DNA from 3 places in the Streptomyces sp. R41 genome. Region 3 is predicted to be linked to each of the others. Evidence: riboswitches for the same ligand, from Rfam matches in the RefSeq annotation. Region 3 holds a riboswitch; each other region holds the start of a gene.
The links. Region 3 has a riboswitch for S-adenosylmethionine ahead of AB5J53_RS39830 (amino acid ABC transporter permease). Riboswitches for the same ligand answer to the same signal wherever they lie in the genome.
Positions count from the first base shown of each region.

Region 1 (4,201 bases), 5.7 Mb from region 3:
ACCAAGCGGATCTGCCTCGGCCTCCAGCGCCGCGACCGGGACAAGGTGCTGCACGGCCGCGAGTCGGGCATCATCAAGCGCCTGCCGCACGGTGAGTTCATCGAGGTGCACGAGCCGCTCAGCCAGGACGCGCTGCACACCCTCACCGCGCACGAGCAGTACAAGCCGGCCGAGATCGGCCCGACGGTCGACGAGAACGGTGTCGAGCGCAAGGTCAAGGGCACGCAGAGGCTGCGCGCCAAGCTCAGCAAGGGCTACTACGGGGACAACAACCAGATCCCCAAGCCCACGGTCGAGGAGTACAAGGAGATCACGAGCGGCCACGGCCACCACTGATCTGCTGACCGATCTGTACTGATCGCCACGGCAAGAGCCCCCGTCCATTGCCTGGACGGGGGCTCTTTGCCGTCCCTCCGGCTGGATAGGGTGGTCCCATCTACAGGAGTCCCTTTCCGGGACGGACCCAGGAGCGGCTTATGAGCGCTGTGAACCCCGCTGGAGGCGACATCGCGGCGGGCCGTTCCTGGCCCGTGGTACTGAACGGCCTCCTCGACGGACGTGACCAGAGCGCGGACGACACCGCCTGGGCGATGGACCGCATCCTGCGCGGCGAGGCGACCGACGCGCAGATCGCCGGGTTCGTGGTGGCGCTGCGGGCCAAGGGCGAGACCGTCGAGGAGATCACCGGGCTCGTCCGGACGATGTACGAGCACGCGAATGTGATCGAGGTGCCGGGGCCGACCGTCGACATCGTCGGTACGGGCGGCGACGGTGCCAAGACCGTCAACATCTCCACCATGTCGGCGATCGTGGTCGCCGGGACCGGCGCCAAGGTCGTCAAGCACGGCAACCGGGCGGCGTCCTCGGCGTCCGGCTCCTCGGACGTCCTGGAGAAGCTCGGCGTCAACCTCGAGCTGTCCCTGAAGCGGGTCGTCGAGGTGGCCGAGGAGGCCGGGATCACCTTCTGCTTCGCGGTGAAGTTCCATCCGGCGCTGCGTCATGTGGCGGCGGCGCGCGGGCAGTTGGGGATCCGGACGACGTTCAATGTCCTCGGTCCGCTGACGAACCCCGCGCGGGTGAGGGCGCAGGCGGTGGGTGTCGCGGATCCGCGCATGGCGCCCATCGTGGCGGGTGTCTTCGCCGAGCGCGGCAACTCCTCGCTGGTCTTCCGCGGCGACGACGGCCTCGACGAACTGACCACCACGTCGACCTCCAGGGTCTGGGTCGTCCGCGACGGCAAGGTGACCGAGGAGCGCTTCGACCCGCGCGACGTCGGCATCGAGCTCGTCCCGGTGGAGGCCCTGCGCGGCGCCGACGCGTCGTACAACGCGGACGTCGCCCGTCGCCTCCTGAACGGCGAGACCGGGCCCGTACGGGACGCGGTGCTGCTCAACGCGGCGGCGGCGCTCGTGGCCCTGTCGCCGGGCGAGGGGCCGCTCGCGGACCAGCTCCGCGCCGGCATGGAGAAGGCGGCGCACGCCATCGACTCGGGGGCCGCGAAGAAGACCCTCGACCGGTGGGTGGCGGCCAGCAACGCGTAGCGGGCGTGACCGCCGGTTCCCCGCGCCCTTTAAGGGGCGCGGGGAACTGCGCAATCTTTTAGCGGGGGTCTGGGGGCGCAGCCCCCGGGAACGATGGGGGTCCCCCCGCTCGAGCGAAGCCGAGAGTGGGGGAGGGCAGGGGCGGAGGGGGCGAAGAAACCCCCAAGAGGCCGCCCGGCGTCCCGGTATCCGGACACGGGGGTTGCGAGCCGAAGATCGTGTGGCAGGATGCTGTACCAGGTCATGAGCGACAGTCATGAGGCCCCGGCCGACTGTCCGGCAACCCTCCGTCCGTGGCGGGGTGCCCCGGGTGAAGACCAGGCCGTAGGCAGCGAGGTCTACGGCAAGCGCGGACCCCTCGCCCTCTTTTGAGTGGACACAGCCCAGGGGTCCTGGTCGTTCGAGGGAGCCTTCTGTGAGCAAGCGAATGCGATAGGGCGTAGAGCCCCGCCTCCGCATACCCCTTTTCACCCTTTCCCGCGCTGAGCCGTACCCCCGTGTACCCGCTCGCGTGGTGATTCCCCGCGCCTCTCACAGGAGCTCGCCATGTCTGTCTCCACCACTGTCGCCGACCAGACCGTTTGTGCCCCGCTGCCCGTTCTGGGCAGGGATGTCACCGTCCCGCTCGTCACCGGTGGCGAGGTCACCTACGCCGCCCTCGACTACGCCGCCAGCGCCCCGGCCCTGCAGCGGGTGTGGGACGACGTGGCCGCGTACGCCCCGTACTACGGCAGCGTCCACCGCGGCGCCGGCTACCTCTCGCAGCTGTCCACCGACCTTTTCGAGAACGCCCGCAAGGCCGTCGCCGAGTTCCTCGACTGCCGGGACGGCGACCAGGTCGTCTTCACCCGCTCCACCACCGACTCGCTCAACCTGCTCGCCGCCACGCTTCCGGCTGACTGCCAGGTCTTCGTCTTCGAGACCGAGCACCACGCCTCGCTGCTGCCCTGGCGGGACGCCCGGGTGACGTACCTGAACGCCCCGCGCACGCCCGACGAGGCGGTCGCGACCCTGGAGCGCGCGCTAGCCGATCGCGACCCCTACGGCCCGGCCCTCGTCTGCGTCACCGGCGCGTCCAACGTCACCGGCGAGCTGTGGCCGGTGCGTGAGCTCGCCGCCGCCGCCCATGCACACGGCGCCCGTATCGTCCTCGACGCCGCGCAGCTGGCCCCGCACCACCCGGTGTCCGTCCGTGACCTGGACGTCGACTGGGTCGCCTTCTCCGGTCACAAGCTGTACGCGCCCTTCGGGTCCGGCGTCCTCGCCGGCCGCTCCGACTGGCTGCGCGAGGCCGAGCCGTACCTCGCGGGTGGCGGGGCCAGCCGCAAGGTGTCGCGGCGGGAGGACGGGGGAGTGGACGTGGAGTGGCACGAGACGGCCGCCCGTCATGAGGCCGGGTCCCCGAACGTCATCGGTGCCTACTCGATCGCCTCGGCCTGCAAGGCGCTGAGCGAGGCCGGGTTCGACACGCTGGTCGCCCGGGAGCGGCACCTGATCGACACGGTCCGCGCGGGGCTCGCGGAGGTGCCCGAGGTGCGTGTCCTCTCCCTCTTCGGCGACGACGCCCCGCGCGTCGGGGTCATCTCCTTCGTCGTCGAGGGGTGGAACAGCTCGCACTTCGCCGCCGCGCTCTCCGCCGAGTACGGCATCGGTGTCCGCGACGGGCTCTTCTGCGCCCACCCGCTGGTGCGCACGCTCCTCGGCAGCGATCCGCAGGCCCAGGGCGAGTGCGGTGCGCCCGAGGCCGCGCCGGGCGAGAAGTCCCTCAACGCCATCCGGGTGAGCTTCGGGGCGGGGACGCCCGACGAGCACGTGGAGCGCTTCGTGCGCGCCGTGAAGGAACTGGTCCGGGACGGTGCGCGGTGGCAGTACCGCACGGAGGACGGCCGCTGCGTCCCGGCCGTCTGAGGGTTTTTTCGCCCCCTCCGCCCCTGCCCGTCCCGTACCTGGGGGCTGCCGCCCCCAGACCCCCGCTAAAAGATTGCGCAGTTCCCCGCGCCCCTTTTAGGGGCGCGGGGAACTGCGCGAACGGGGTTTGGGGCGGCGGGGGCGAAGAACTAGCCGTCGAGGCCGATGGCGAACGCCGCTTCCAGGTCGTGCTGGGAGTACGTGCGGAAGGCCACGTGCGTGTCCGTGGCCTCGACGCCCGGGATCTTGCTGATGCGGCCGGGGATGACGTCCGCCAGGTCTTCGTGCTCCTTCACCCGGACCATGGCGATCAAGTCGTACGTACCGGTGACGGAGAAGACCTCGCTGACACTGTCCAGCGCGGCGATCGACTCGGCGATCTCGGGGATCCGGTCCACGCTGGTCTTGATGAGGACGATCGCGGTGATCACGGTTGGTTCTCTCCCTCGGGTGCCGCTGCTGAGGCTCTCACCCTACTCGCGGTCCAGTTGGCCAGGTTGTTCTGCCGGGGGTCCGGGGGTTGGCCCCCGGGAAGACACAGCAGTCGTACGGCCGAATCGGACCCACGCGAAGACGAACCCCAGTGAGAAGCCCACCAGGTGGGCCAGATAGGCGACCCCGGGGCCCGATGTGTCGCGGCCGGCCGCGAGCCACTGCAGGGTCACCCAGAACGGCAGCACCACCCAGGCGGGAAAGCGCAGCGGCAGGAAGAAGAGGAACGGGAAGAGACTGGTCACCCGGGCCTTGGGGAA
Region 1 covers NZ_CP163443.1:3,081,100-3,085,300, reverse strand. The annotation lists gene AB5J53_RS14445 (cytochrome bc complex cytochrome b subunit) at 1-336, shown strand, start outside; gene trpD (anthranilate phosphoribosyltransferase) at 477-1,541, shown strand; SAM riboswitch class IV at 1,781-1,897, shown strand; gene AB5J53_RS14435 (aminotransferase class V-fold PLP-dependent enzyme) at 2,088-3,449, shown strand; gene AB5J53_RS14430 (Lrp/AsnC family transcriptional regulator) at 3,599-3,880, opposite strand; gene AB5J53_RS14425 (rhomboid family intramembrane serine protease) at 3,923-4,201, opposite strand, start outside.
Region 1: linked by a shared signal. The riboswitch ahead of AB5J53_RS14435 (aminotransferase class V-fold PLP-dependent enzyme) and the one ahead of AB5J53_RS39830 (amino acid ABC transporter permease) in region 3 are both predicted to bind S-adenosylmethionine.

Region 2 (4,201 bases), 3.9 Mb from region 3:
GCCCGCCGCCACCGCGCTTGGCGTGCAGCGAGCCGTCCTCGCGCACCTCGTAGGTGACCGGGCCGCGGTTGGAGGCGACCAGGATCCGGTGGGCACCGTGCGTTGAAGCCATGACACGAAACCTAGCCCTCGGTCGAAACGCTCAAACGTTCCCGTCGGCCGTCTGCGGGGTCGTATGCGATCTGCCGGCCGGTGGGGGCTGGTCGCGCCCAGGTGGCGGAGCCGCATATGTCACAGTTCACAGCCCCGCGCCCCTGAAGGGCGCGGGGCTAGGCGGCCCTTCGTTTCACGTACTCGGTGATTTCGGACATCGGCGGGCGTTCCTCCGTGTCAACGGAGTGTGTGCGCGGCTCGAAGCCGTCCTCACCCCGCTCGAACTGTGTGAGTGACGGGCGGATCATGTGGCCGCGGGCCAGGCGCAGCTGGGCCGTGCGGTAGATCGCCGCGGCCATGCGGCCCAGCGCCTGTCCGTCCTGGTGGCGGTGCTTGCGCACGCCCACGTCGACCTGGGCCAAGGCGTCCAGGCCCACCAGGTGCAGGGCATCGACGAGCATGCCCAGCTCGACGCCGTACCCGACGGGGAACGGCAGCTGTTCGAGCAGGGAGCGGCGGGCCGCGTACTCGCCGCCGAGCGGCTGGACGAAGCCCGCGAGCTGCGGCCAGTGCATGTTCAGCAGGGGGCGGGCCATCAGCTCGGTGACGCGGCCGCCCTGGCCGGCCGCCTGGCCCAGCGGGCGGTCGTACATCGCCTTGACCAGGTCCACGCCGGGTTCGGTGAGCAGCGGGCCCACGATCCCGGAGACGAAGTCGGACGAGAACTCCTTGAGGTCCGCGTCGATGAAGCAGACGATGTCCCCGCTCGTCACGAGCAGCGACCGCCACAGGACCTCGCCCTTGCCGGGCACGGTCGGGATGCGCGGCAGGATCTCGTCGCGGTGCACGACTCTCGCCCCCGCGGCGGCTGCCACCTCGGAGGTGCGGTCCGTCGAGCCCGAGTCGACGACGACGATCTCGTCGACGAGGGGCACCTGCTGCATCAGATCGTGGCGGATGATCGCGACGATCTCGCCGACGGTCTCCTCCTCGTTGAGAGCGGGCAGTACGACACTGACCGTCGACCCTGTGGTGCGTTTGGCGGCCATGAGTTGGTGGAGCGGGCGATCGGTCACGGACCAGGAGCGTGTGCTCAGCCAGCGCTCAACTTCCTTCAGCACAGTCTGCGGCTCCTCACTGTCTGATCACCCGGTGTCTCACGGTGTGATCCATCTCGCGGTTCGGACGACTATCTCAACTGTCCTGGCCTTCGGTTACAGTCTTGAACAACGCGGATGACCATCGCATTGCGTAGATCATCGGCGCGCATGGTGATCGATAGTTCAACAACCGAATACCGCTCATCCAGAGGGGCAGAGGGATACGGCCCGTTGAAGCCCCGGCAACCCTCCAGCCGGTCTTGTCACGTTGACGTGGCGAGGCTCCCGGCTAGGGAAGGTGCCAAATCCGTCTCACGGCGAAGTGCGTCGTGAGGAAGATGAGGAGAAAGGGCCTCGCCTCCATGGCTGCGCAGACTGTTGCAAGCACCACGAACACCGTAGACGCCGTTGACCTCGGCCCCGCCGCCGCGCTTTCCTGCCGCGAGTGCGGGCACCGCGTCCCGCTCGGCCCGGTCTTCGCCTGCGAGGAGTGTTTCGGCCCGCTGGAGATCGCGTACGACTTCTCGGCCTACGACACCGAGGAACTCCGCAAGCGCATCGAAGCGGGCCCCGCGAACATCTGGCGCTACGCGCCCCTCCTGCCCGTCCCCGCGGACGTCGCCGACAAGCCGAATATCAACCCCGGCTGGACCAAGCTCGTCAAGGCCGACAACCTGGCGCGCGAGCTCGGCGTCGACGCCGGCAAGCTCTTCGTCAAGGACGACTCCGGCAACCCGACGCACTCCTTCAAGGACCGCGTGGTCGCCCAGGCCATCGAGGCCGCTCGCGCCTTCAACTTCACCACCCTCTCCTGCTCCTCCACCGGCAACCTGGCCGGCGCCGTCGGTGCTGCCGCCGCCCGCGCCGGCTTCCGCTCCTGCGTGTTCATCCCGCACGACCTGGAGCAGGGCAAGGTCGTCATGGCCGCCATCTACGGCGGCGAGCTCGTCGGCATCGAGGGCAACTACGACGACGTGAACCGCTTCTGCTCCGAGCTGATCGGCGACCCGGCCGGCGAGGGCTGGGGCTTCGTCAACGTCAACCTGCGGCCGTACTACGCGGAGGGCTCGAAGACCCTCGCGTACGAGATCTGCGAGCAGCTCGGCTGGCGGCTCCCGGACCAGCTGGTCGTCCCGATCGCCTCCGGCTCCCAGCTCACGAAGGTCGACAAGGGTCTGCAGGAGCTGATCAAGCTCGGCCTCGTCGAGGACAAGCCGTACAAGATCTTCGGCGCCCAGGCCGAGGGCTGCTCGCCGGTCTCCGTCGCCTACAAGGCCGGACACGACGTCGTACGGCCGCAGAAGCCGAACACCATCGCCAAGTCGCTCGCCATCGGCAACCCGGCCGACGGGCCGTACGTGCTCGACATCGCGCGCCGCACGGGCGGTGCGGTGGAGGATGTCAACGACGAGCAGGTCGTCGACGCGATCAAGCTCCTCGCGCGCACGGAGGGCATCTTCGCCGAGACGGCGGGCGGTGTGACCCTCGGCGTCACGAAGAAGCTGATCGAGAACGGCCTCCTCGACCCGACCCTGACCACGGTCGTCCTCAACACCGGCGACGGCCTCAAGACCCTGGACGCGGTGGCCGGCACCGGCCTGACCGCGACCATCCGCCCGAACCTGGACTCCTTCCGAGAGGCTGGCCTCGCATCATGAGCGTCAACGTCCGCATCCCCACCATCCTGCGCACCTACACCGGCGGACAGGCCGAGGTGACGGCCGAGGGCGGGACCCTCGCCGAGGTCATCGCCGACCTGGAGAAGAACCACACGGGTATCTCCGCGCGCGTTCTGGACGACCAGGGCAAGCTGCGCCGCTTCGTCAACGTGTACGTCAACGACGACGACGTGCGGTTCGAGCAGGGCCTGGAGACGGCGACGCCTGACGGCGCGGGCGTGTCGATCATCCCGGCCGTCGCCGGCGGCTGATCCATCACCCAGGGTGAGATTGTTACCGTAGGTAACGCTCATCACTAAGAGTTCATCGAATTGCCCCCTCCGTGAGAGAAACGGAGGGGGCAATTCTGCATGGTTGAGCGCGGTACAGTTGGGGAAGCTGCTTCGCCTTTCATGCCGGACGCATATGAGTATCTGCGCGACACCCGACAAGAAGTAGCCAAAGTGCCCCGCCTTTTTGAGCCGTTTATGGCATTTATGGGGCCCGACTTGCCCTGAATCTGCGCAAATTCTCCGCATATTCCCGATCGGCCGTGCCCAGAATTCTCGTCCGATTGACCTGTTGCAGACGGCAGTTGGACAGATACATTCAGCCGCGGTCGACGCGTTCCGGCGCACACCCCCAACCGTTGGGGGGTGAGGTCTGACCCGGATCCGCGAAGTGTGGATCTGTGCAAGGGCCAGTAATAGGGGAGTTAGGCATGGCTCAGGGCACCGTCAAGTGGTTCAACGCGGAGAAGGGGTACGGCTTCATCGCGGTCGACGGTGGTGCGGACGTCTTCGTGCACTACAGCGCGATTCAGATGGACGGCTACCGCACCCTTGAAGAGGGTCAGCGAGTGGAGTTCGAGATCTCGCAGGGCCAGAAGGGTCCGCAGGCGGACATGGTCAAGCTCGCCGTCTGATCCCGGCGCGAACGGCCACCGACGCACTCACGCCGAGGGGCCCGCATCCCACCAGGGGTGCGGGCCCCTCGTGCGTTCCCGAGCCCGCTCCGGTTCGCGCCCCCCCGAACCCCCCGCCGGACCCGCTCCCGTTCGCGCCCCCCGAACCACCCGCCGGGCCCGCCCCCGTTCGTGAGAGGCGCTTGCGCCCGCCCGTCGCCCGACCATCACCCCTCAACGAGCTCGCTGCGCGAGCGCACCTTGCACTCGACGGGGTCGAGTGCTAATCATTGGCGTTAGCACTCTCCCAGTGAGAGTGACAGAACTTGGATCGGGCCAGTGAGGCCCGCAAGCCGGTGGGGCAAGGAACCACAGGGCTTGCAGGCCGTCCGTCGCGGGCGCGGGCACGATCCGGAGCAATCCACCCCGTCCGGGAGGACCACTTC
Region 2 covers NZ_CP163443.1:4,890,309-4,894,509, reverse strand. The annotation lists gene AB5J53_RS22375 (trehalose-6-phosphate synthase) at 1-112, opposite strand, end outside; gene AB5J53_RS22370 (glucosyl-3-phosphoglycerate synthase) at 270-1,214, opposite strand; SAM riboswitch class I at 1,392-1,538, shown strand; gene thrC (threonine synthase) at 1,556-2,851, shown strand; gene AB5J53_RS22360 (MoaD/ThiS family protein) at 2,848-3,123, shown strand; gene AB5J53_RS22355 (cold-shock protein) at 3,573-3,776, shown strand.
Region 2: linked by a shared signal. The riboswitch ahead of thrC (threonine synthase) and the one ahead of AB5J53_RS39830 (amino acid ABC transporter permease) in region 3 are both predicted to bind S-adenosylmethionine.

Region 3 (4,201 bases):
ATTCGGTCTTGCGCCAGGGCAGTTCGAAGTCCAGGTCGAGCAGGGCCCCGGGGGAGGGGAACGCGCTGCCTGTGCCGTAGCGGCCGATGAGGTCGTCGCGCATGCGCCGGGCCGAGGTCATCCCTGTGCGCTGGGTCAGCACCGCCCAGGTGGCCGCCTCGTACGGCGAGTGGAAGCCGCACGGGCGCAGGCCCGGCCACCGGGTCTGGACCTCGGCGATCACGGGGTCGCGCTCGGCGACCGCAGGCCAGCCCCGGGCGTCGACGTCCAGGGACAGGAAGCGGCGCACCTGCTCGGCGGCGGCGTCCAGATCGCCGTCGCCGGCCACCACGACCCGGGCCGTGGTGCCGTCCTGGGTGATCTCCGCGGCGACGCGCCGCCAGTCGGCGTCGGCGTGGAAGACCGTGCGCAGCGCCCCGTCGCTCCCCAGCAGGGAATCCGCCGCCGAGGCCGGCGCCAGCGGCGCGAACTCCTCCCAGAACTCCCGGCTCGCGTCCAGCGACCACGGACCGGCCACCTCGAATTCGACCGCGTGCTGTGCCATGACCGACCTCCCGCTCGGGACACCGGCACGCGCGGACGGACCAAGAGGCGCCGGGCGCCGGTGCACTGTCTGTGCACACCACCTTGGGCTCAATACCTGACAGATTCCGTCAAGTATTTTCGCGAGCGACGCCGAGCGGTCGCCCGATCCCGGGTTGGGTGACATCCAGCCGCTCGCCGCCATCGGTCGGATGACCGATGGCGGCATCCGCCGCCGACCAAGCCGGAGAGTCTCTCCCGCTCCGGGACTGCCCGACCGTCGCCTACTGGGCGCCGTGGAAGGCGGGATGCTCGTCGAGGCGGCGCACGTAGGCGCGAAGGTGGCTGTGCCGGGAGAGGGGGTCTGCCGTGTCGAGGTGCGTGAGCGCCACCCAGAGGTCCACGTCCGCGGCTGTCAGTTCGTCGCCCAATACATAGGTGTGAATGGACAGTTGACGGTCCAACAGATCCAGCGTCGCCGACAGGGCTTCCGGCCGTGCGGCCGAGGTGGCGTCGCGGTCGAGGAGTTCGCGCAAGGCGTCGATGTCGGCGGCGAGGGCCGGCGGGTGCAGCACGGGGACGCATGCTCCGTCGTGGCAGGTCAGCAGGCCCGCGAGGTCGCGAAGGATGTCGGGGGTGTGATTGCTGACGATACGTCCGCTCCAGCGGTCGCACAGTGCGGGCGCGGTCAGCGGTCCCTCGTAGTGGTGCCAGGTGGCCTCGTAGGCACTGCGGAGCGAGGCGAAGGCTTCGGGTGTCTCGGCGGGGAGCGTCAGGATCGTGGTGGCGACGGAATCCTTGAGGCCGAGCAGATCGAGGGTGATCGAAAGGCGCAGCGAGCGCGGACAGCCCTCGGACAGGTACAGCTGATAGCGGTGCGGCGCCGGGTAGAAGCCACCGGCGGCACCGACACCGATACGGCTGCGGATGCCGTGCGGCCGAGGGGACTTGGACGGTCCGGCGGGGCGACTACTCGCAGGGGACGCAACTGGGCCCGGAATGCGCGAGGTCGAGGCGCACTCGCCCGAGGTGCCTGCGTCTGCGGCGTATGCGTTGGACGTGGCTGCGCTCGTGGCGCACGTGCCTGAGCCGCCTGTGTTCGAGGCGCGCGAAACTGTCTTGGGCATGACTCTCCATGGGAACGACGAAGCCCTGGCCGCCTGTTGGGCGGCAGCGGCGGAACGGAGTGACTGCGCTTGCGTACCGGCTCGGAGCGGCCGGACTAGTACGCGCTGGAGACCCGCAACAAGTCGATGTGCAGGCGTCTCGTCAGGTAGTTCCTGGGCATTCCCACCGGTCCCGCCTCCAGGGCCCGCGAGTTGCGAGACCACGCTTGCCCCGCCGCACCGGCGGGACCCGGTCGTCACCCGGGGCACCCCGTCGCGGTGGAAGGGTTGCCTGTCAGCGGGCCGGGGCCGATGAACCTCGTCGCACGGGAAAGTCCGTGTCATGAGGCGCTGACAATCGTGACCGTCCTCGCCAGTGTCAGTGCGCCGTACGAAGCCGTCAAGAAGGCCTCTACCCGGTCTCACCACGTGGTCATTCGGGCCGGAACACGTTGACATTGGATTCCGCGCGTGCCTAACTTACGCCGCAGATCGGTCATGAGCGTCAGCGAAAAGCCCTGGCTCGCTGGCCGGCAACCCTCGCGACGCGGTGGGGTGCCCCAGGTGACGACCGGACCGGAAGACTTTCGGTAAGCGCGAGCCGCCCACGGGCGGGAACAGTGACGGAGACGGCGATGGACGTAGCGTCGAGGAAGGCCGCACGGCGGCCCCGCGGCTGCGTACTGCTGTGCGCGAACCGCTGCGTCGATCTGCTCCGCGTCAACAGCGCCCTGTGTACCGCTTCGGGCTGTGCCCGCTGTCAAGGCTGACGGCGTTCTGAATCTCTGACGCGCACCGCCGCCGCGGTGTGCCCTCTGCCAAACCAGCCCCCGGTACCGGCGTCCTCCCGTTCTTCGACATCCGCAGCCGTCCCCGTTGTGCTGCGGTGCCGTCGCGTACGCCGCGCCCGGGGTGTCCCTCCCCGCTGGAGCCCTCATGAGTCAACCCCCTGGCGCCGCCGTGTCCCTGGCCGAGGCACCGCCCGCAGAATCCCCGGCGAAGCCGCTCACAGCCCAGCGCGTGCTGCCGCTGCGCAGGCCGGGCCGCTGGATCGCCACAGCCGTCGTCCTGGTCGTGGTCGCCCAGATCATCCACGGCCTGGCCACGAACCCCTTCTACCAGTGGGACCGCTTCCGCTACTGGTTCCTGCGCCCCACCATCCTCGACGGCCTCGTCATCACCCTCGAAGTGGCCGCGCTCAGTGCGGTGTTGGGGTTGCTCGGTGGGGTCCTGCTCGCCCTCGCCAGGCTCTCCGGGAGCCCGGTGCTGCGCGCGGTGAGCTGGGTGTACACGTGGCTGTTCCGCTCCGTACCGCTGATCGTCGTCCTGATCTTCCTCTACAACTTCAGCGCCCTCTACAAGACGTTGAGCCTCGGTGTGCCGTTCGGGCCGGCCTTCGTCACCTTCGACGAGTCGCGGCTCGCCACCGACATGGCGGTCGCCGTCATCGGCCTGAGTCTCAACGAGGCGGCGTACGCGTCCGAGGTCGTCCGCGGCGGAATCCTCTCCGTCGACCAGGGCCAGCACGAGGCGGCTGCCGCGCTCGGCCTGCCGAAGACGTACCAGTTCACCCGGATCGTCTTCCCGCAGGCGCTCAGGTCCATCACCCCGAACTACGTCAACCAGCTGATCGGCCTGATCAAGGGCACGTCCCTGGTGTTCTACGTGTCGCTGCTCGACCTGTTCGGCTCGGTGCAGACGATGGGCAGCACCTACCCCGGCGACATCGTGCCGCTGCTGCTGGTCGCCACCGTCTGGTACCTGATCCTCACGAGTGCCGTGTCCGTCGTCCAGTTCTACGTCGAGCGGTACTTCGCCCGGGGCGCGACGCGCACCCTGCCGCCGACACCGCTGCAGAAGGTGCGAACCGGCCTGAGTGATCTGCGGGCCCGGCTGCGCAAGGAGGCCGCCGTATGACCACCGCCCAGACCCTCGACGCGCGTCCCGCCGCCCTTGAGGTCCATGACGTGCACAAGTGGTACGGCGCCCACCGGGTGCTCGACGGGGTCGACCTGACCGTGCGGCCCGGCGAGGTCACCGTCATCCTCGGTCCCTCCGGCTCCGGCAAGTCGACGCTGTTGCGGGTGATCAACCACCTGGAGAAGCCCGAGGTCGGATACGTCAGCGTCAATGGCGAGTTGATCGGCGTACGACGGCATGGCGAGCGTCTGAAGGAACTCAGCGAACGCGCCATCCTGACCCAGCGCAGCCGCATCGGCTTCGTCTTCCAGAACTTCAACCTCTTCCCGCATCTCACCGTCCTCGACAACGTGGCCGCCGCACCCGTGGCCACCGGGAAGCTGACCAAGCCCGAGGCCCGGGAGCTGGCACGGGAACTGCTCGGCCGGGTGGGCCTGGGAGAGAAGTCCGGCGCCTACCCGCGCCAGCTGTCCGGCGGCCAGCAGCAGCGCGTGGCCATCGCCCGCGCCCTCGCCCTGCGCCCGGGGATCATCCTGTTCGACGAGCCCACCTCGGCGCTCGACCCCGAACTCGTCGGCGAGGTCCTGGCCGTCATCAAGGACCTGGCGACCAGCGGCACCACCCTCGTCGTCGTCACGCACGAGATCGGCTTC
Region 3 covers NZ_CP163443.1:8,783,074-8,787,274, forward strand. The annotation lists gene AB5J53_RS39815 (DNA-3-methyladenine glycosylase) at 1-544, opposite strand, end outside; gene AB5J53_RS39820 (glutathione S-transferase C-terminal domain-containing protein) at 807-1,649, opposite strand; gene AB5J53_RS39825 (putative leader peptide) at 1,745-1,810, opposite strand; SAM riboswitch class IV at 1,847-1,994, opposite strand; SAM riboswitch class IV at 2,123-2,231, shown strand; gene AB5J53_RS39830 (amino acid ABC transporter permease) at 2,565-3,545, shown strand; gene AB5J53_RS39835 (amino acid ABC transporter ATP-binding protein) at 3,542-4,201, shown strand, end outside.